4 regions of the Kocuria sp. CPCC 205258 genome follow, and region 4 is predicted to be linked to each of the others. Evidence: riboswitches for the same ligand, from Rfam matches in the RefSeq annotation. Region 4 holds a riboswitch; each other region holds the start of a gene.

Region 1 (5,321 bases), on a different contig from region 4:
CAGTCGTTCACGCGGCCACCTCTCTCAGGGTCGTGATGCGGGACATCTCGTCGACCACGGCCTGCACGGCCGCGTCCGCACCGGTCAGCTCGAAGGTCAGGGACCCGAACGACTGCTCCTGGAGCACGCTGATCCCGCCGTAGGCGATGGTGAAGCGGACCCCGCGGGCGGCGCCGTCCGAGAGCACCCCGCCGATGTCCACGCCGTCGCCGACGTCCACGATCACCAGGCGCCCCCGGTGGGCGCGGCGCAGCCGTTCGACCTCGCGGGCGTCGGGCACCGAGTGCAGGACGGAGGAGACGAAGCGGCGGGCGGTCTCGGTGCGGGGCCGGGCGAAGATGTCCACGGTGGAGCCGTGCTCCACGACCTTCCCGTCCTGCATGACGGCCACCCGGTCGGCGATCGCGCGGACCACGTCCATCTCGTGGGTGATGATCACGATCGTGATCCCGAGCTCCCGGTTGACCCGCTGCAGCACCTGCAGCACCTCCTGGGTGGTCTCCGGGTCGAGGGCGCTCGTCGACTCGTCGGCCAGGAGCAGCTTCGGGCTGGTCGCCAGCGCGCGGGCGATGCCCACGCGCTGCTTCTGCCCGCCGGAGAGCTGCTCCGGGTAGTTGCCGGCGCGGGCGGCGAGGCCCACGAACTCGAGCAGCTCGGCCACCCGCGCCCGGCGCTTCTCCTTCGGCCAGCCGGCCCGCTTGAGCGGGTACTCGACGTTGCCGGCGACGGTGCGGGAGGTGAAGAGGTTGAACTGCTGGAAGATCATCCCGATCTCCTGCCGCACGGGCGCCAGCTCGGTCTCGCGCCGGCCGGCCACCTCGAAGCCCTCCACGGTCAGGGAGCCCGAGGACACGGGCTCGAGCCCGTTGATCAGGCGCACGAGGGTGGACTTGCCCGCCCCGGAGTAGCCGATCACGCCGAAGATCTCTCCGCGGCGGACGTCGAGGGTGACGTCGTCGACCGCGAGCACCTCGCGCGCCGCCCGCCCCGAGCCGGTGCGAAAGGTCTTGGAGACGTTGCGGAAGGAGACGAGCACCTCGTCCGGGCGCCCGGGTGCGGGCGGCCCGGCGGGGACCGCCGCGCTCACTGCTCCTGGTCCTTCAGCTCCTGCTGGTAGCGCGCGGTCAGCTCCTGGAGCTCCTCCGGCTCCAGCTGCAGCGGCACGGCGGTGTCCTTGGTCTCCTCCATCTCGGCGTCGAGCACGGCCTGCTCGTGGTAGAGGTCCGCGACCTGCCGGAGGGTCTCGTCGTCGGCGAGCTCCTCCGTGGTGGTGAAGAGGTTGACGTAGGCGCGGGAGCCCTCGGACTCGGGGTCGTCCTGGGCGAGCGCGGACTGCGGGTCGATGTCGGCCCGCGAGAGGAAGTCGTTGTTGATGACCGAGCCGGCCACCGAGTCGAGCGAGAGCACCGTCTGCTCCGCGGAGACCGGCGTGACCCGCACCGTGGAGGCCTCGGTGTCGACGTCGAGCTCGGTGGGGATGAGGGTGTCGCTGCTCAGCTCCACGAGACCTGCGGCCTCGAGCACGAGCAGGGCCCGGGAGAGGTTCACGGCGTCGTTGGGCACCGCGATCTCGTCGCCCTCCTGGAACTGCTCCACGGAGTCGTACTGGTTGGAGTACAGGCCCAGCGGGTAGATCGAGGTCGAGCCGATCGGGGTGATGGAGCCGCCGGCCGCGTTGTTGTAGTCGGCGAGGAACGGGACGTGCTGGAACCAGGTCATCTCCACGTCACCGGACTCGGTGGCGGGGTTGGGCTGGTTGTAGTCGGAGAAGTCGACGTACTCGACGGTGATGCCCTGCTCCTCGGCCACCCGCTGGAGGGCGTCGTGGGTCGGGTCGGTGCCCACCACGCCGATGGTGACCTTGTCGTCGGCGAGCACGCCCTCGCCGGAGGACTCCCCGGCGGAGCCGCCGCAGGCGGTGAGGGCGAGGCCGAGGGTCGTGGCCAGGGCGAGGAAGGGGAGGCGCTGCGATCGCATGTGGTGCCTTTCCGTGGGTCCGGGGTGTCGGAGGTCTCCACCGGGGCCAACGGGTCCGGCGGCCACGGTCGAGGGCGCGCCGGAGGGCGCGTGCGCGGTCGGACCGTACTTGCCGCCGGCCGTCGTCGGCCGGTGCCGGATGGTTCACCTGGGGCACCCCACTACGGGAGAGGGTTGCCGCCCAGCAAGCCAGGGCTGCACGCTGGGACTCGTCATCCGCCCGACAGACTAGCACGTGCGGCGGGGCCGGGCCCGGCCCGGTCAGCGGGCGAGGACCTCGCGGGCCCGCCCGCGGGCCCAGCGCTCGGCCGCCAGCACGGCCTCGAGCTCCAGCGGGCCGTCGTCGTCGTGCTCGCCCAGCACCGCCTCGACCGTGTCCACGATGGCGGGGAACCGGATCCGGCCGTCGTGGAAGGCGTGCACCGCCTCCTCGTTGGCCGCGTTGAATACGGCGGGGAAGGTCCCGCCCCGCTCCCCCGCCGCCTTGAGGAGCTCGACGGCGGGGAACGCCACCGGGTCGAGGGGCTCGAAGGTCCACTCCGTGGCGCGCGTCCAGTCGCACGGCAGGGCGGCCCCGGGCACCCGGTGCGGCCAGGCCAGACCGAGGGCGATGGGCAGGCGCATGTCCGGGGGCGAGGCCTGGGCGAGGGTGGAGCCGTCCACGAACTGGACCATGGAGTGCACGACCGACTGGGGGTGGAGCACCACGTCGATGCGCTCGAGGGGGACGTCGAAGAGCAGGTGGGCCTCGAGCACCTCGAGGGCCTTGTTCACCATGGTCGCCGAGTTGGTCGTCACCATCAGGCCCATGTCCCACGTCGGGTGGCGCAGCGCGTCCCGGGGCGTGACCGTCTCGAGCTCAGCCCGGGACCGGCCGCGGAAGGGCCCGCCGGAGGCCGTCAGCACGAGCCGGTCCACCTCCGCGGCGGTGCCGCCGCGCAGCGCCTGCGCCAGCGCGGAGTGCTCGGAGTCCACGGGGATCAGGGCGTCCGGGTCCCCGGTGGCCGCGGCGGCGGCCTTGACCAGGGCGCCGCCGGCGATCAGGGACTCCTTGTTCGCCAGGGCGAGCCGGTGCCCGGCCCGCAGCGCCGCCAGCGTGGGGGCGAGCCCGATGGAGCCGGTGATCCCGTTGAGCACGAGGTCGGCGTCGGGGTGGGCGGCGGCCGCGGACGCGGCGTCGGGCCCGTGCACGACGTCCGGGCGGTATCCCCCGGCCCCGGCGGACGCGGCCCGGTCCGCGATGAGGCCGGCCAGCCGGGCGGCGTCCTGGGCGGTGCCGCTGGTCGCCACGAGCGCGGCGCGGGTCTCGAGGGCCTGCTCGGCGAGGAGCTCGAGGTGCCGTGGTCCGGCGGCGAGGGCGACCACGGTGAACGGGTCCGCGCCCTCGAGCTCGCGGGCGGCCCGCACGACGTCGAGCGCCTGGGTGCCGATCGAGCCCGTCGAGCCGAGGACGCTGATCCGGCGGGGGCCGGCGGCGGCCAGGGCGCGCAGCTCGGGTGTCGGGCGGGTGCGGGGCGAGGTGGCGGGGGGCGTCATGGCCCCAGTATCCCCCAGCGACCCTCCTCGGTGCGGTGCCCGCAGGGGCCCCTGCGGACGACCCGGAACGGGCCGAGGCCCCGTCCACCGGGAGCGGTGGACGGGGCCTCGGCGACCGACGGGGGTGGGATCAGCGCGTGGCGCGACCCTTGCGGCCGGTGACCGCGCCCCAGATGAAGAGCACGATGAGGGCTCCCACGACGGCGGTGATGATGGTGCCGATGTCGAACGCGGACTCCAGGTCCCCGATGCCGATCAGCGAGCCCAGGAAGCCTCCGAGGAGGGCCCCCACGATGCCGAGGACGATCGTGACGATGATGCCGCCACCCTGGCTGCCCGGCATGATGAGCTTGGCGAGGGCGCCGGCGATGAGGCCGAGGATGATCCAGCTGATGATTCCCATGATGGCTCCTTATCCGTCCCGGGAGGGACTTTTATTGTACGCAACCGGCGAGTATCCCTGGAATACCCTGAGGTTGCTTCTGCGCTTCACCCTAGTCGACGGTCAGCCGCCTGTCTGTTCCCGTTAGCCAATCGACGCGTTCCCCCGGACGCGGACCGGCCCGCCGGAAGCCGGGGCTTCGGGCGGGCCGGTGGATCCTCCCAGGTGGGAGCGGAAAAGCCGTCAGTGGGCGACGGGCTTCTCGGCGCCGATGCCTGTGAGGGAGCGCACCTCCATCTCGGACTGCTTGATCGGGTCCTCGAGACGGCGCTCCGTCATGGAACCGATGAAGCCGAGCAGGAAGGAGGCCGGGATCGAGACGATGCCCGGGTTCTGCAGCGGGAACCACGCGAAGTCGGCCGTCGGGATCATCGACGTCTCGGTGCCGGACATGACCGGGGAGAAGACGATGAGGCCCACCGAGAGGATCAGGCCGCCGTACATGGACCAGACCGCGCCCCGGGTGGTGAAGCGCCGCCAGTACAGGGAGTACAGGATGGTCGGCAGGTTCGCCGAGGCCGCGACCGCGAAGGCGAGCGCCACGAGGAACGCGACGTTCTGGCCCTGGGCGCCGATGCCGCCCGCGATGGAGACGAGACCGATGACCACCACCGTGGTCTTCGCGACCTTCAGCTCCTTGCGGGGATCGGAGTTCCCCTTCTTGATCACGCTGGTGTAGATGTCGTGGGCGAACGAGGCCGAGGCGGTGATGGCCAGGCCGGCGACGACCGCGAGGATCGTGGCGAAGGCCACCGCCGCGATGATGCCCATCAGCAGGGACCCGCCGAGCTCGAAGGCCAGCAGCGGGGCCGCGGAGTTCACGCCGCCGGGAGCCGCCTGGATCCGCTCGGCGCCGATGAGGGCCGCCGCGCCGAAGCCCAGGATGAGGGTGAAGAGGTAGAACAGGCCGATCAGGGCGATCGCCCAGACCACCGAGGTGCGGGCCTCCTTGGCCGTGGGCACCGTGTAGAAGCGCATCAGCACGTGGGGCAGGCCCGCCGCGCCGAAGACGAGGGCCAGGCCCAGGGAGATGAAGTCCAGCTTGCTGGTCTCGGAGGCGCCGTAGCGCAGGCCCGGCTCGAGGATGGCCGGGTTGCCGGAGACGGCGACCGCGTCACCGAGCAGCGAGGAGAAGTTGAAGCCGTAGAGCGCCAGGATCCAGACGGTCATGACCGCCACGCCGGAGACCAGGAGCACCGCCTTGATGATCTGCACGTAGGTGGTGCCCTTCATCCCGCCCACGAGGACGTAGACGATCATGAGCACGCCCACGACCACGATCACGAGCGACTGCCCGGTGCGCGAGCTGATGCCCAGCAGCAGCGACACCAGCGCACCGGCGCCCGCCATCTGGGCCAGCAGGTAG
Region 2 (5,321 bases), 350 kb from region 4:
ACGGCGGACCGGCCCGGCTCGTCCACGACCTCGCCACGGGGCTGCGCCGCAACGCCGAGGGCGCGGCGACCGGCGTCCGCCTGGCCGGCGGCGGGATGGTCTCCGCGACCTGGACGGTCCTCGCCCCCGGCGCCGGGCTCGGCGAGCTCGAAGGGCTGCCGGAGGACTGGCACCCGCCGCTGCGGCCGGTGCACGGGGACATCCTGCGCGCCCGGGTCCCCGCCGGGGCGCCGGAGCTGCTCGGGCGCACCGTCCGCGGCCTGGTGCACGGGGTGCCCGTCTACCTGGTGCCCCGCGCCGACGGGACCGTGGTGATCGGGGCGACCTCCCGCGAGGACGACCTGACCGGTCCCAGCGCCGGCGGCGTGTTCCGGCTGCTGCGCGACGCCCAGGCGCTCGTGCCCGGCGTCGCCGACCTCGAGCTGGTCGAGGTGCTGGCCCGCGCCCGGCCCGGCACCCCGGACGACATCCCCTACCTCGGCCGGGTCCGCGACCCGGACGGATCGCCGGTGCCGGGGCTCGTGGTCTCCACCGGCTACTTCCGCCACGGCGTCCTGCTCGCCCCACTGGCCGCCCGGCTCGCCGCGCAGCTGGTGGCCGGCGGGACCGGAGCCGATCCGGCCGCCGACGCCGAGCACCTCGCCACCACCGACCCGCACCGCTTCGACCGCCCCGTCGAGGCCCGTCCAGGGGATCCCGCGCCGGCCGCCGCCGGGCCCGGGCCCCGGAGCAGGAGCACCCGATGACCGCCATCACCCTCAACGGCCGCCCGCACCGCGTGGCGGCGGAGGCGACCGTCGTCGACCTCGTCGCCGAGACCGTCGGCCGCCCCCTGGGCCCCGACGGCGCCCCGCTGGACGGCGGGCGCCTCGGCGTGGCCGTGGCCGTGGACGCCGCGGTCGTGCCCCGCAGCCGCTGGCGGCGGACCCCCGTGGCGGAGGGCCAGTCCATCGAGATCATCACCGCCGTCCAGGGAGGCTGACGTGACCGCCCTGCACCCCGACCCCCTCGTGCTCGACGGCATCGAGCTGAACTCCCGGCTGATCATGGGCACCGGCGGCCTGAGCTCGCTGCACACCCTCGAGCAGGCGCTGCTGGCCTCCGGCACCGAGCTGACCACCGTGGCCCTGCGCCGCTACGCCCCCGGCCAGGGCGACTCCCTCTTCGCCCTGCTCGAGCGCAACGACATCCGGATCCTGCCCAACACCGCCGGGTGCTACACCGCCCGGGACGCGCTGCTGACCGCCGAGCTCGGCCGGGAGGCCCTCGAGACCGACTGGGTCAAGCTCGAGGTCATCGCGGACGAGGACACGCTGCTGCCCGACGTGGTGGAGCTCCTCGACGCCACCGAGCAGCTCGTGGCCCGCGGCTTCAAGGTCTTCGCCTACACCTCCGACGACCCGGCCGTCGCACGCCGCCTCGAGGACCTGGGCGCGGCCGCGGTGATGCCCCTGGGCGCCCCCATCGGCACCGGGCTGGGCATCCTCAACCCGCACAACATCGAGCTCATCGCCTCCCGGGCGTCCGTGCCCGTGGTGCTCGACGCCGGGATCGGCACCGCCTCCGAGGCCGCGCTGGCCATGGAGCTGGGCTGCGACGCCGTGCTGCTGGCCAGCGCGGTCACCCGCGCCCAGGACCCGGTGGCGATGGCCACCGCGATGCGCCACGCCGTGCTCGCCGGCCGGCTCGCCGCCGGTGCCGGGCGCATCCCGGCCCGCCGCCACGCCCACGCGTCCTCGCCGATGGCCGGGCGGATCGACACGGACGCCGCCGGTGCCGGGCCGGCTGACGGCCCGGCGGACGTGCCGCGCGGGGACTGGGCGCCCGTGGGGGAGCGGCCGTGAGCCCGCTGCCCCCGCTCGTGGAGCCCGGCCCCGAACTGACCCGCGAGGAGCTCGAGCGCTACGCCCGGCACCTGACCCTGCCCGGGATCGGGACCCTCGGCCAGCGGCGGCTGCGGAACGCCCGCGTGCTCGTCGTCGGCGCCGGGGGGCTCGGGTCCCCGGCCCTGCAGTACCTCGCCGCGGCGGGGGTCGGGACCCTCGGGATCGTCGACGACGACGTGGTGGCGGTCTCCAACCTGCAGCGCCAGGTGGTGCACACGACCGCCGACGTCGGCCGCCCCAAGTCCGTCTCCGCCGCCGAGGCCGTCACCGCGCTCAACCCGCTGGTGGAGGTCCGCACCCACCCCGTCCGGCTGGACGCGGACAACGCCGTGGACATCATCGGCCGGTACGACCTGGTCCTGGACGGCGCCGACAACTTCGCGACCCGCTACGTGGTCAGCGACGCCGCCGCCCTGACCGGCACACCCTGCGTGTGGGGCTCCATCCTGCGCTTCGAGGGGCAGGTCAGCGTGTTCTGGGCCGGGCACGGGCCCACCTACCGGGACCTCTACCCCGAGGCCCCGCCGGACGGCGAGGTGCCCAGCTGCGCCGAGGGCGGGGTCTTCGGCATGCTCCCCGCCACCGTCGGCGCGGTCATGGTCACCGAGGCCGTCAAGCTCGTCACCGGCACCGGGGAGCCCCTGCTCGGCCGGGTGCTGCTGCACGACGCGCTGGCGATGACCTGGCGCGAGATGCGGCTCACCCCGGATCCCGACGCCGCCCCGGTCACCGCGGTGGCCCAGCCCGCCGCGGTCTGCGCGCTGCCCGGCGCGGACGCCTCCGAGACCGTCGGGGCGGCCGAGCTGGCCCGGCTGCTCGAGCGCCGGGAGCGCGGGGAGGCGTCCTTCGCCCTGGTGGACGTGCGCGAGGATTGGGAGCGGGAGCTCGTGGCCATCGACGGCGCCGTGCCCGTCCCGCTGCAGGAGATCCTCGACCGCGGCGCGGACGCCCTGCCCCCGGAGGCCCGTGGCACGGACCTCGTGCTGCACTGCAAGGCCGGGGCCCGCTCCGCGACCGCGCTCGCCGCGCTACGCTCCTTCTACGCCGGGCGGGAGGAGCGGGTCCGCCACCTCGAGGGCGGGGTGCTCGCCTGGGCGGCACAGGTGGACCCGGACCAGCCGGTCTACTGACCCGGTCTCCTGCGGCACACCGCTACACCACCGCGGAGGACGTGACCTTCTGTGACGCCGTCGTGACACTCCATGACGTGCGCCCGTCATCCGGTTGGCCCCGGACCGGGCGGTCTGATGCCATGGCAAGCGCCCCATTCAGAGCGGCTGAGAGATCTGGCTCGACGACGCCGCAGCAACCCGCCCTCCACCGGGGTCAGGGTGCTAATGCCAGAACCGATGGAGATCCCGGATCTGCAGTCGGTCCGTGACGTCAGCCTCCGGCGCTGACGCCACCGGGCCCGCCCCCGGCGCGACCGGCCGACCGGCAATCCTCGGTGCGACCGAGAGGACCACCGCATGACCCCGAGCACGGTCGAGGAGACCACCGCCCATCCCCGCGCCGGCACGGACCTCGCCGCCGGCCTGCCCGGGGACTACTCCGGGCTGCGGGAGCACTTCCGGCCGCTGTTCGCGGAGATCGCCGCCGGCGCCCTGGACCGGGACCTCCGGCGCGCGCTGCCCTACGCGGAGGTCGGCCGGCTGGACCGGGCCGGGTTCGGCGCCCTGCGCGTCCCGGCGGCCCACGGCGGCCCCGGGGTCAGCCTCGAGGACTTCACCCGGCTGCTGGTCGACCTGGCCGAGGCCGACTCCAACATCGCCCACCTCTACCGCTCCCACCACGGCTTCGTGGAGTCCCTGCGCTTCCTGCCCCGCGAGCTCCAGGAGGTCTGGTACCCGCGGGTGCTGGCCGGGGCCACCGTCGGCAACGCCTCCACGGAGAAGGGCGGCAACGCGCTGGGCACCCTGAACACCGTGCTGAGCCGGACCCCCGAGGGCTGGGAGCTCACCGGCCGGAAGTTCTACGCCACCGGCTCCGTCTTCTGCGACTACACCCGCGTCTCGGCCGCCCTGGACGGCCGCGACGGGCGGCGCTTCGCCGTCGTCGCCACGGACGCCGAGGGTGTGACGCTCGAGGACGACTGGGACGGCTTCGGGCAGAAGCTCACCGGCACCGGCACCGCGGTCTTCGACCGGGTGCGTGTCCCGGAGGACGCCGTGCTGGACCGCACCGCCGGCAGCGCGGAGGCCGTCCACGAGGCCGCCTTCTTCCAGATCGTGCTGCTGGCCGTGCTGGCCGGCATCGCGCGGGCGGCCCGGAGGGACGCGGTGGAGACCATCGCCGGACGCCGGCGGACCTTCAACACCGGGCTCGGCCTGCCGTTCCGCGACGACCCGCTGATCCAGGAGGCCACCGGACGGATCTCCGCCAAGGCCTTCGCCGCCGAGGCCACCGTCCTGCACGCCGCCCGCGCCCTGGACGCCGGGATCGCCGCCGCCGCAGCGGCCGGCGCCGACCGGCCGGAGTTCACCGGGGCCCTCCCGGCGGCGCTGCACGAGTCCGAGATCGCCGTGGAGCACGCCCAGGTCACCGTGCCGGAGCTGGCGCTCGGCGCGGCCCAGGACCTGTTCCTCACCGTGGGCGCCTCCGCCACGTCCACGGCCAAGGGCCTGGACCGGCACTGGCGCAACGCCCAGACCGTGGCCACCCACAACCCGATCGCCTTCCGCGCCCGAGCCCTCGGCGACTACCTCATCAACGGCACCCTGCCGGAGGGCCTGAACGCCATCGGCGACGCGAGGACCGGCGCCACGACCGACCCCGCGACCGACGGCACGACCGACGCCGACCGAACCCCAGGAGCCTGACGCATGAGCACCACGACCACGGCCGCCCCGGGCCGCAGCAGCATCGTCCACGGCAAGAAGCGCGTCCTGGCCTCGGCCTTCGCCGGGACCACCATCGAGTGGTACGACTTCTACCTCTACGGCACCGCCGCCGCACTCGTCTTCAACGTCCAGTTCTTCCCCATGGCCACCGAGCTCGGCGGCATCGTGGCGTCCTTCGCCACGCTCGCGGTCGGGGTGATCGCCCGGCCCCTGGGCGGGATCATCGCCGGGCACCTGGGGGACCGGATCGGCCGCAAGGCCCTGCTGGTGGCCTCCCTGCTGCTCATGGGCGTGGCCTCCACCCTGATCGGCCTGCTGCCCACCTACGAGGTGATCGGCTGGTGGGCCGTCGTCGGGCTCGTGGTCCTGCGCATCCTCCAGGGCCTGTCCGCGGGTGCCGAGTGGGGCGGCTCCGCGCTGCTGAGCGTGGAGCACTCACCGGCCCGGCACCGCGGGTTCTTCGGGTCCTTCACCCAGATCGGCTCCTCCGCCGGCATGCTGCTGGCCACCGGCGCGTTCTTCATCGTGCAGAACGTCATGAGCGAGGAGCAGTTCGCCGCCTACGGCTGGCGCATCCCCTTCCTGCTCTCGGCCC
Region 3 (5,321 bases), on a different contig from region 4:
GCGCGCGCTCGAGGTCCTCCAGCTGGTCCTCGACGTCCTCGATGCCCACCGAGAGCCGCACCAGGTCGACGGGCACAGCCAGCGCGGTGCCCTTCACGGAGGCGTGCGTCATCTCCGAGGGGTAGCAGATCAGGGACTCCACCCCGCCCAGGCTCACCGACAGCGAGTACAGCCGGGTGCCCTCCGCCACCGCCCGGGCCGCGGCCTCCCCGCCGGTCAGCCGGAAGGAGACCATGCCGCCGAACCCGCGCATCTGCGCGGCGGCGAGCGCGTGGCCGGGGTGCCCGGGCAGCCCGGGGTAGAGCACCTGCGCGACCTCGGGGCGCTCCAGGAGCCACTCGGCGATCCGCTGCGCGTTGTCCTGGTGGCGCTCCATCCGCAGGCTCAGGGTCTTGAGCCCGCGGGCGGCCAGGTAGCTGTCCTGGGGGCCCGCCACGGCGCCGGCGGCGAACTGCTGGAAGCCGACCGCGTCGGCGAGCGGGGCCCCGCGCCACTGGGCCGCGCCCACGACCACGGCGCCGCCGAGCACGTCGGAGTGCCCGCCGATGTACTTCGTGGTGGAGTGCACCACGGCGTGCGCGCCGAGCTCGAGGGGGGTCTGCAGGTACGGGGACGCGAAGGTGTTGTCGACGACGAGCAGCGCCCCGGCGTCCCGGGCCAGCTGCGCCCAGGCCGCGACGTCGGCGATGCCGAGCAGCGGGTTGGACGGCGTCTCGAGCCACAGCACCTTCGTGGCGCCGGGGCGCACGGCCGCCCGGACGGCGTCGAGGTCCGTGATCTCCACGGGCGTGTGCCCGATGTCCCACGGGGCGAGGACCCGGGTGATCAGCCGGTTGGTGCCGCCGTAGCCGTCGGCGCCGAGCACGATGTGGTCGCCCGGGCGCAGCACGGCGCGCAGCAGGGCGTCCTCGGCCGCGATCCCCGAGGCGAACGCGAACCCCCGCTCGCCGCGCTCCAGGGCCGCGAGCTGCTCCTCGAAGCCGCTGCGGGTGGGGTTGGAGCCGCGGCTGTACTCGTGCCCGGCGCGCAGCACGTTGATCCCGTCCTGGGCGAACGTGGAGGTCTGGTAGATCGGCGGGATGACCGCCCCGGTCAGCGGGTCGGGCTCCTGGCCGGCGTGGACGGCGGTGGTCGTGAAGCCCCGGTGGCGGGTGCGGGTCTCGGTGGGGGACGTCATGGCGGGCTCACTTCCGGGTGGTCTGGACGGCGGTGACGACGGTGTCGAGGGCCTGGCCGAGGTCGGCCACGAGGTCCTGGGGGGACTCGAGGCCGATCGAGAGCCGGATCGTGGTCTCGGCGATCCCGCCGGCCCGGCGCTGCTCGGGGGTCAGGCGGCAGTGCGTCATGGCCGCCGGGTGGGCCACGAGGCTGCGGGTGTCCCCGATGTTGGCCACCAGCTTGAACAGCCGGAGCGCGTCGATGAACGGGCCCACGGCGCCGTCCGGGGCGGCGAGGTCGAAGGAGAACACGGAGCCGGTCCCGCGCGGGAAGTCCCGGGCCGCGATCCCGGCGCCGGGGTCCCCGGGCAGGCCGGGGTGGTGGACGCGGGCGACGGCGGGGTGCCCGGCCAGGAACTCGGCCACCGCCAGCGCCGAGGCCGTGTGGCGGGCCACGCGCAGGTCGAGGGTCTCGGTGCCCTGCAGGATCTGGCTGGCGTTGAACGGGGAGAGCGTGGTGCCGAGGTCGTGCACGTACTTCGCCCGGACCAGGTGCAGGTAGGGGCTGGCGGCGGCGCACTTGTCGACGAGGCTGAGCCCGCCCCAGCGGGCGCGGGCCTGGGTGAACTGCGGCCACTTGTCCGGCCGGGCGGACCAGTCGAAGGTCCCGCCGTCCACGACCGCCCCGGCGAGCGCGTTGCCGTGCCCGCCCAGGAACTTGGTGGCCGAGTGCACCACGATGTCGGCGCCCTTCTCCAGCGGCCGGTACAGGGCCGGGGACGCGAGGGTGTTGTCGACGACGACGGGCACCCCGGCGGCCCGGGCGACGTCGGCGATCCCGGGCAGGTCCGGGAGGGTGGCCAGCGGGTTGCCGATGGACTCGAGCAGGAACGCGCGGGTGTCGGGGCGCACGGCCGCGGCCCACGCCCCCGGGGCGGTGGGGTCCACGAAGGAGACCTCGATGCCGTAGTCCGCGAAGGAGTCGGTGAGCAGGTCCACCGTGCCCCCGTAGAGCTTCTCGGAGGCCACGAGGTGCTTCCCGGCGCCCTGGCCGAGCAGGGCCAGCAGCGCCACGGCCACGGCGGACTGGCCCGAACCGGTCGCCACGGCGCCCGCGCCGCCCTCGAGGTCGCTGATCCGCTGCTCGAGCACGGCCACCGTGGGGTTGCCGGTGCGCGTGTAGGTGAAGCCCGCCCGGGTCTGGGCGAACATCTGCCGGGCCGCCTCGTAGTCCGGGAACTCGAAGGCCGCGGTCTGGTAGATCGGCACCGTCAGGGTGCGCTGGACGACCTGGTCGTGGGTGCCGGCGTGGATCTGCCGGGTCGCGAGGTCGTGGTCGGTCACGGGGATGGACATGGCGCTGCTCCTGTGCCTTGCTCTTACCCGCACCGGTCACCCGCGCGGACCCGGTGGGCACGCCGCGGAAGATGCAGGCCGCTTCCTCATCCGAACCACCCAATGAGCATGGGGTTGGTGCGTGACCAAGTCGGAGCTTGGCGGTCACGTCTCGTGAAGCTGGAACAACACTATGCGCAGAGGTAGTGGGTGTCCCTCCGCGTCGGAAGATGACGACCGTGACGGTTCGTGACGCCGGCCGTGCGCGCCGGGCCCGGCGCGGGCCCTCGCGTCAGGCCCGGGTGTCGATGTCCTCGAAGATCAGGAACGTCTGGGTGTCCACCACACCGGGCAGCTGCTGGACGTGCTCGAAGATCACCTGCCGCAGGTGCACGGTGTCCACGGCCCGCACGAGGAGCATGACGTCGAAGTTCCCGCCCACCAGGGCGATGTGGTGCACGGCGGGGATCGCCTGGAGCTGGGCGCACAGCTCCCGCCAGGTGTTCTGCTGGAGCTTGAGCGTCACGTACGCGGAGGCCTGCAGGCCCGCCCGCACCGGGTCGATCACGGTGCTGAAGCGCAGGATCACCCCCTCGTCCCGGAGCCGGTTGATCCGGGCGTAGGCGTGGGCCCGGGAGACGTGCACGGCCGCGGCGATCGCCGTCACGGACTGCCTCGCGTCCCGGGACAGCTCCGCGAGGATCTTCCGGTCGGTCTCGTCCAGCGGCACGGGGGTCGAGGGCACGGCGGGCTCCTTCGGGGCGGGTCGGGCGCGGGGCCCGGAACGTGTCGGACGAATGCGTGTGCTCCACGCCACACTAGAACATTTCGTCCACGCGCGGTGCACTGTCCGTCTCAGACTTCTGCATTTTCCCCGCTCTGTGGATACGAACCATGCCCGGTTCCCATACTGGGGAGACAGAGCCGCACCACCTTCCTGCCCTCCCCGGACCGCGGCCGCACCGGGGACCGACCGAGGGGACACCATGAGCCAGACCGTCGAGACCCCCGAGGACCCGATCCTCCGGGCCTCCCAGAGCTTCGGCATCACGCCGGAGCAGTACATGCTCCCGGCCCGCGGCGAGATCCGCATGGTCGACCCGAGCGGGCGGCTGCTCGCCCCCGAGGAGCAGGGCACCGGCCCCGGCCACGAGTACCCGCTGCCGGCCCCGGACGTCCTGCTGGGCGCCTACGAGAAGCTGGTGGTCGGGCGGCGGGTCAACGACCAGAACTCCGCGCTGGTCCGCCAGGGCCGGATGGCCGTCTACCCGTCCAGCCACGGCCAGGAGGCCTGCCAGGTGGCGGCCGCCCTGTGCCTCGAGGAGGGCGACTGGCTGTTCCCCACCTACCGGGACACCGTGGCGGTCATGACCAAGGGCGTGGACCCGATGCAGGTCATGGCGATCTTCCGCGGCGAGTGGCACAGCGGCTACGACCCGTACGAGCACTGCGTGGGCATCCAGTCGACCCCGCTCACCACCCAGCTGCTGCACGCGGTGGGCGTGGCCCACGCCGCCAAGCTGCGCGGCGAGGACACCGTGGTCCTGGCGATGTGCGGGGACGGCGCCACCAGCGAGGGCGACTTCCACGAGGCCCTGAACTTCGCGGCCGTGTTCAAGCTGCCGGTCGTGTTCTTCGTGCAGAACAACGGTTACGCGATCTCCGTGCCCCTGTCCCAGCAGTCCGCGGCCCCGAGCCTCGCCCACAAGGCGGTGGGCTACGGCATGGCCGGCGAGCGCGTGGACGGCAACGACCTCGTGGCGCTGCTCGCCACCCTGCGGCGCGCCGTGGACCTGGCCCGCTCCGAGTCCGAGCCCCTCCTCGTGGAGGCGCACACCTACCGCATGCAGGCGCACACCAACGCCGACGACGCCACCCGCTACCGGGACGACGCCGAGGTGCAGGAGTGGATCGCCAAGGACCCGGTGACCCGGATGCGCGCCTACCTCGGCGCCGAGGGCGTGCTCGACGACGCGGCGGAGCAGCGCATCGCCGCCGCCGCCGAGGACGTCGCCACGGCCCTGCGCGACGGCATGAACGCCGACGTGGAGATCGACCCGCTCGAGCTGTTCCGCCACGTCTACACCGAGCAGACCCCGCAGCTCGCCGAGCAGGAGCAGTTCCTGGCCGCCGAGCTCGCCCGAGAGGAGACCGGACAGTGAGCACCCTGCACGCCCCCGCCCCGGCCAGCGAGGCCCCGGCGGTCAAGCCCGCCACCTTCGCCCAGGCGCTCAACACCGCCCTGGCCGACGCGCTGGCCGCCGACCCCGCCGTCGTCGTCTTCGGCGAGGACGTCGGCACCCTCGGCGGCGTCTTCCGCATCACCGACGGGCTGACGAAGCGCTTCGGCCGCACCCGGTGCTTCGACACCCCGCTGGCCGAGTCCGGGATCGCCGGCATGGCCGTGGGCATGGCGATGAACCGGATGCGCCCCGTCATCGAGATGCAGTTCGACGCCTTCGCCTACCCGGCCTTCGAGCAGGTCGCCTCGCACATCGCGAAGATGCACAACCGCACCCGCGGCGCCGTGCGCCTGCCGATCGTCATCCGCATCCCCTACGCCGGCGGCATCGGCGGCGTGGAGCACCACTGCGACTCCTCCGAGGCCTACTACGCCCACACCCCGGGCCTGAAGGTGTTCACCCCCGCCACGGTCGAGGACGCCTACCTCATGCTGCGCGAGGCGATCGACTCGGACGACCCCGTCGTGTTCTTCGAGCCCAAGAAACTCTACTGGTCCAAGGCCCCCGTGGACCTGGCCGAGCTGAGGGACCGCTACGAGAACGGGGCGCCCGAGCGCCGGGAGGGCCGCGCCGTCGTCGCCCGCGC
Region 4 (5,321 bases):
CGGCGGGGTCGTTGCGGCTCATGCCCCCAGCCTGGCACGGAACCCGTTCCCCCTCCTTCTTCCTCCGCGAGATTGCACGTGTCGGCGACCTCGCGGAGGGGGGAAGGTCAGGAGAAGAGCGGCAGGAGGTCCGCGTGCGCGCCCAGCTCCGCACGCTCCTGGGCGGTCAGCTCCGCCCGGCCGGTGCCCACGCGGGCGAAGTGCTCGTCGCTCCAGTGCTCGAGCGGTTCCCGCTCCCACAGGTCGGTGAGGACCCGGCGGACCTCGGCGAGCCCGTCCACGGCGGGACCCGGGGAGCCGTCCAGGTGCTGGATCAGGTCCAGGTGGTGCACCGTGGCCTCCACCGCGAGGGTGCTCAGCAGGTCCTCGACGCGCAGCACATGCCCCTGGGTGCGGACCGCGCCGTCGCCGCAGTGCTGCGCCGCGTGCACGAGCGCCCGGGTGGTCTCGCGGTGGAGGGCGCGCACCGGCTCCCAGTCCAGGACCATGGACGCGGCCACGCGGGTGTGGCGCCGGGCCTCGGCGGCCTCCGCGGGATCGCCGCCCCAGTCGGTCCAGTAGGTCGCGGCGTCCCGGTCGGGGCGGGCGGTGGTGGGCGTGTGCAGGGCGACCAGCCCCCGCAGGGCGTCCATCGCGCAGTGGTGGGTGAGGTCCCGGACCGACCACCCCGGGCAGCCCGTGGCGGCCCAGGAGTCGTCGTCGCCGAGCCCGTCGAGGACCGCGCCGAACGCCGTGCAGGCGTCGCGCACCAGGTCCGCCCGGGCCGGGCTTCTGCGGCTCGTCATGGGTCCATGGTGGGGCACGGAGGGCTCCCATGCCAGGGATGTGTCGCGATCACCACGGATGCGACGGATTTGCCAGGAAACACGCCGAGGACGTTCAATTGGTGGTGTAACCATCCGGAGCGGCTGAGAGACCTGGCTCGTCGACGTCGCAGCAACCGGCACGGATCCGTCTGATCCTCCGTGCGAGGTGCTAATGCCAGGACCGATGGAGTTGATCATGAGCACTTCCCTGCTGGGCTCTGCGCCGGCCACCGCACCGGGCACCGCGAAGCGCGCCTTCTCCGTGGCCTTCGAGCACGTCGGCAAGGCCTTCCCGTCCGGCCGCGAGACCCACCACGTCCTGCAGGACGTCGACGTCACGGCCCGGCCCGGCGAGGTCCTGGCGGTCCTGGGGCCCTCGGGGTGCGGCAAGTCCACGCTCCTCCGGGCCGCGGCGGGGCTCGACACCGCCTCGGCCGGACGGGTGCTCATCGACGGCACCCCCGTGTCCGGCATCGACCCGCGCTGCGCGGTCGCCTTCCAGGAGCCCCGCCTGCTGCCGTGGCGCTCGGTGCGCGAGAACGTCCGCCTGGGCCTGCCCCGCGGAATCCCCCGGGACGAGGGGGACGCCGTGATCGACGACCTGCTGCGCCTGGTGGGGCTCACCGCGCACGCCGGCCATCGTCCCCGCGCGATCTCCGGCGGCATGGCCCAGCGCGCGTCCCTGGCCCGGGCCCTGGCCCGCAATCCCGGGGTCCTGCTGCTCGACGAGCCCTTCGGCGCGCTCGACGCCCTGACCCGCCTGAAGATGCAGGACCTGCTGCTCACGATCCACGCGGCCCAGCCCACCACCGTCCTGCTCGTCACCCACGACGTCGACGAGGCGCTGCAGCTCGCGGACCGGATCGTGGTCCTGGGCCGGACCGGGCCCACCGCCCCCGCCTCGATCAGCACCATCCTCGCCGTGCCCGGCGAACGCCCCCGGGACCGGGCCTCCGAGGTCCTCGCCGAGCTGCGCGTGCAGCTCCTCGGCCACCTCGGCGTCGACACCCACCACCCCGCGACCCGCTGACGCGGCCCGCCCCCACCCCGACTCCCCGCCCCGGACCAGCGGCGGCACCCGCCTGCGCCGCCCGGCACCGTCCGTCCACCACGAAAGGCTCCGCCATGCCCCTGCCCCAGCGCTCCGTCCGCACCGTCCCCGCACTCGCCGCCGTCCTGGCCCTCGGCCTGACCGGGTGCATGGCCGGCGAGGGCTCCGGTGAGCCGCCCGCGGAGGCCGCCGGGGACGGCACCGTCCGCGTGGACTGGGCCACCTACAACCCGCTCTCCGTGGTGATCAAGGAGAAGGGCTGGCTCGAGACCGCGTTCGCCGAGGAGGGCATCGAGGTGGAGTGGGTGCAGTCCGCCGGGTCGAACAAGGCCAACGAGGCGCTGCGTGCGGAGGCGGTGGACATCGGCTCCACCGCGGGCTCCGCGGCGCTGCTGGCCCGCAGCAACGGCACCCCGATCCGGGTGATCGATCTCTACTCGCAGCCGGAGTGGTCCGCCCTGGTCACCACCGCCGGCAGCGAGGTGCAGGAGGTCGCGGACCTCGAGGGCCGCACCGTGGCCGCGACCAAGGGCACCGACCCGTACTTCTTCCTGCTCCAGGCCCTCGACGAGGCCGGGGTGGACGCCGGGGACGTCACGATCCAGAACCTGCAGCACGCCGACGGCCGCGCTGCCCTGGAGAACGGCCAGGTGGACGCCTGGTCCGGGCTCGACCCGATCATGGCCGCCGCGGAGGAGAACGGCGCGGAGCTGTTCTACCGCAACGTCGACTTCAACACCTACGGCTTCCTCAACGCCCACGAGAGCTTCCTCGAGGAGCAGCCCGAGGCCGCCCAGACCGTGGTGGACGTCTACGCCTACGCCCGGCAGTGGGCGCAGGAGAACACGGAGGAGACCGCGCAGCTGCTCGCCGAGGCGGCCGGGATCGAGCTGTCCGTGGCCGAGAAGGTGCTCGAGCGCACCAACCTGGACATCGACCACGTGCCGGGCGACGAGCAGCTGGCGGTCCTCGAGAAGGTCGGGCCGATCTTCGTGGAGTCCGACGACGTGGCCGGCCAGGAGCAGATCGACGAGGCGCTCGGGAGCATCGTGGAGAGCTCCTACGCCGAGAACGCCGACGCCTCCCGCGCGGCCGAGCTGGTCGGGGCCGGGCAGTGACGCAGCCCCTGGCCCCCGCCGAGGAGGCGCAGCGTCTCGAGGACGCCCCCGCCGCGGCCCCCCGGCGGCGGCCGCTGCTGCGCACCGGGCTGGGCCTGCTGCTGCCCGCCGCGCTGCTGGTCCTGTGGCACGTGCTGTCCACCGCCGGGGTCTTCAGCGCCGTGCAGCTGCCGGCCCCGCTCGCGGTGCTCGAGGCCGGGATCGGCCTGCTGGCCGGCGGGGACCTGTGGACCCACGTGGGCATCTCGACCCAGCGCGTGCTGATCGGCTTCCTGATCGGCGCCGGGCTCGGCCTCGTGGCCGGGTCCTTCATCGGCCTCTCCCGCTGGGGCTCCACGCTGGTGGGCCCCACGATCGGGGCGTTCCGCGCGGTGCCGTCCCTGGCGTGGGTGCCGCTGCTGCTGCTGTGGATCGGTCTCGGCGAGGACTCCAAGGTCACGCTGGTGGCCATCGGCGCGTTCTTCCCGGTCTACACCACGGTGTCCGCGGCCCTGCAGCACGTGGACCGCAATCTCATCGAGGCGGCGCGGGCGTTCGGGCTGCACGGGCTGCGCCTGCTCACCACGGTGCAGCTGCCGGCCGTCATGCCGTCGGTCATCTCGGGGCTGCGCCTGGCCCTGGCCCAGGCGTGGCTGTTCCTCGTGGCCGCCGAGCTGCTGGGCGCCTCCATGGGCCTGGGCTGGCTGCTCACCGACTCGCAGAACAACGGCCGCACCGACCGCCTGCTCCTCGCCATCGTGCTGCTCGCGGTGCTCGGCAAGGCGACGGACGCGCTGCTGGGGGTCTTCGAGAAGTGGGCCGCCAAGAAATGGGCCTGACACGTGCGCCTGGCACAGTGGAACCGTCGTCCGTGCCGGCCGGAAAGGACAGCAGCACCGTGAGCTTCAGCTGGAGCGACCCCTCCTCCCCCACCCCCAATCCCGCCCTGGTCTCGGACGAGGCCCGGATCGCCTTCTGGGAGGCGCAGGCGTCGCGCCTCGACTGGGCGCGGCCGTGGACCACCGCGCACCGCTTCGAGGCCCCGCGGCGGCTCGGGACGGACGAGCAGGGCGGCCCCACCTGGTCGGTCCCGGAGATCGCGTGGTTCGAGGGCGGCAGGCTCAACGTGGCCCACAACTGCGTGGACCGCCACGTCGAGGCCGGCCGCGGCGCCCACGTGGCCCTGTACTTCGAGGGCGAGCCCGGGGACCGGCTGGTCTACACCTACGCCGACCTGCAGCGGGAGGTCTCCCGCGCCGCCAACGCCCTGCTCGCCCTGGGCGTGGAGCAGGGCGACCGGGTGGTGATCTACCTCCCCGTCATCCCGGAGACCGTCATCATCACGCTGGCCTGCGCCCGCATCGGCGCGGTGCACTCCCTGGTCTTCGGCGGGTTCTCCGCCGAGGCGCTGCGCTTCCGCGTCGAGGACACCGGCGCCAAGGTCCTCGTGACCACGGACGGGCAGCACCGGCGCGGCGCCGTGGTGCCCGTGAAGGCCGTGGCCGACGAGGCCTGCAGCGGTGACAACGCGGTCGAGCACGTCGTCGTCGTGCGCCGCACCTCCCGGCCCGGGCGCACGGACCTGCCGCGGGGCACCCGGGGAACGCACTCCAAGGAGGAGGACGCGGTCCCGTGGACGCGCGGGCGGGACGTGTGGTGGCACGAGCTGGTCGCCGAGCAGTCCGACGTGCACGTGCCCGAGGCGTTCGACGCCGAGACGCCGCTGTTCATCATCTACACCTCCGGGACCACCGGACGGCCCAAGGGCCTGGTGCACACGATGGGCGGCTACCTCGTGCAGACCGCCTACACCCACGCGCTGCTGTTCGACCTGCTACCGGACGTGCTCGACGACGAGGGCCGGCTCCGCCCGGACGAGCTGGCCACCGTCAACGACCCCGCGAAGGTGGACTCGACCGTCCACTGGTGCACTGCGGACCTCGCGTGGGTCACCGCGCACACCTACGAGATCTACGGGCCGCTGGTCAACGGCGTGTCCGAGGTGATCTACGAGGGCACCCCGAACACCCCGCACTGGGGCCGGCACTTCGAGGTGATCGAGCGCTACGGGGTCACCGCCTACTACACGGCGCCCACGCTGATCCGCTCCCTGATGGGCGCGTTCCCCAAGGGCGTCCCGCCGCTCTACAACCTCAACTCGATCCGGCTGCTCGGCTCCGTGGGCGAGTCGATCAACCCCGAGGCCTGGCGCTGGCTGCGCGCGCAGCTGGGCAGGGACGAGGTGCCGTTTGTGGACACGTGGTGGCAGTCCGAGACCGGCGCCACCGTGATGTCCCCAAGGCCGCACGACCCCCAGTTCGCGCCCCCGGGGACGTTCGACGACGGAGCCCCGCGCACCGCGCTCAA

Evidence for each region. Region 4 has a riboswitch for S-adenosylmethionine ahead of RF644_RS01495 (ABC transporter ATP-binding protein). Riboswitches for the same ligand answer to the same signal wherever they lie in the genome.
Region 1: linked by a shared signal. The riboswitch ahead of RF644_RS15100 (MetQ/NlpA family ABC transporter substrate-binding protein) and the one ahead of RF644_RS01495 (ABC transporter ATP-binding protein) in region 4 are both predicted to bind S-adenosylmethionine.
Region 2: linked by a shared signal. The riboswitch ahead of RF644_RS03130 (acyl-CoA dehydrogenase family protein) and the one ahead of RF644_RS01495 (ABC transporter ATP-binding protein) in region 4 are both predicted to bind S-adenosylmethionine.
Region 3: linked by a shared signal. The riboswitch ahead of RF644_RS16320 (O-acetylhomoserine aminocarboxypropyltransferase/cysteine synthase family protein) and the one ahead of RF644_RS01495 (ABC transporter ATP-binding protein) in region 4 are both predicted to bind S-adenosylmethionine.

What each region holds. Positions count from the first base shown of each region.
Region 1 is NZ_JAVKPS010000010.1:25,767-31,087, reverse strand. It holds gene RF644_RS15110 (methionine ABC transporter permease) at 1-11, opposite strand, end outside; gene RF644_RS15105 (methionine ABC transporter ATP-binding protein) at 8-1,087, opposite strand; gene RF644_RS15100 (MetQ/NlpA family ABC transporter substrate-binding protein) at 1,084-1,977, opposite strand; SAM riboswitch class IV at 2,078-2,194, opposite strand; gene dxr (1-deoxy-D-xylulose-5-phosphate reductoisomerase) at 2,239-3,513, opposite strand; gene RF644_RS15090 (GlsB/YeaQ/YmgE family stress response membrane protein) at 3,644-3,916, opposite strand; gene RF644_RS15085 (cation acetate symporter) at 4,139-5,321, opposite strand, start outside.
Region 2 is NZ_JAVKPS010000001.1:673,150-678,470, reverse strand. It holds gene RF644_RS03150 (FAD-dependent oxidoreductase) at 1-746, shown strand, start outside; gene thiS (sulfur carrier protein ThiS) at 743-982, shown strand; gene RF644_RS03140 (thiazole synthase) at 984-1,844, shown strand; gene moeB (molybdopterin-synthase adenylyltransferase MoeB) at 1,841-3,016, shown strand; SAM riboswitch class I at 3,148-3,242, shown strand; gene RF644_RS03130 (acyl-CoA dehydrogenase family protein) at 3,356-4,705, shown strand; gene RF644_RS03125 (MFS transporter) at 4,709-5,321, shown strand, end outside.
Region 3 is NZ_JAVKPS010000012.1:69,895-75,215, reverse strand. It holds gene RF644_RS16325 (cystathionine gamma-synthase) at 1-1,177, opposite strand, end outside; gene RF644_RS16320 (O-acetylhomoserine aminocarboxypropyltransferase/cysteine synthase family protein) at 1,185-2,513, opposite strand; SAM riboswitch class IV at 2,551-2,672, opposite strand; gene RF644_RS16315 (Lrp/AsnC family transcriptional regulator) at 2,785-3,237, opposite strand; gene RF644_RS16310 (thiamine pyrophosphate-dependent enzyme) at 3,479-4,654, shown strand; gene RF644_RS16305 (alpha-ketoacid dehydrogenase subunit beta) at 4,651-5,321, shown strand, end outside.
Region 4 is NZ_JAVKPS010000001.1:320,396-325,716, forward strand. It holds gene RF644_RS01485 (CoA-binding protein) at 1-22, opposite strand, end outside; gene RF644_RS01490 (maleylpyruvate isomerase N-terminal domain-containing protein) at 108-785, opposite strand; SAM riboswitch class I at 893-997, shown strand; gene RF644_RS01495 (ABC transporter ATP-binding protein) at 1,003-1,836, shown strand; gene RF644_RS01500 (aliphatic sulfonate ABC transporter substrate-binding protein) at 1,932-2,975, shown strand; gene RF644_RS01505 (ABC transporter permease) at 2,972-3,793, shown strand; gene RF644_RS01510 (AMP-binding protein) at 3,853-5,321, shown strand, end outside.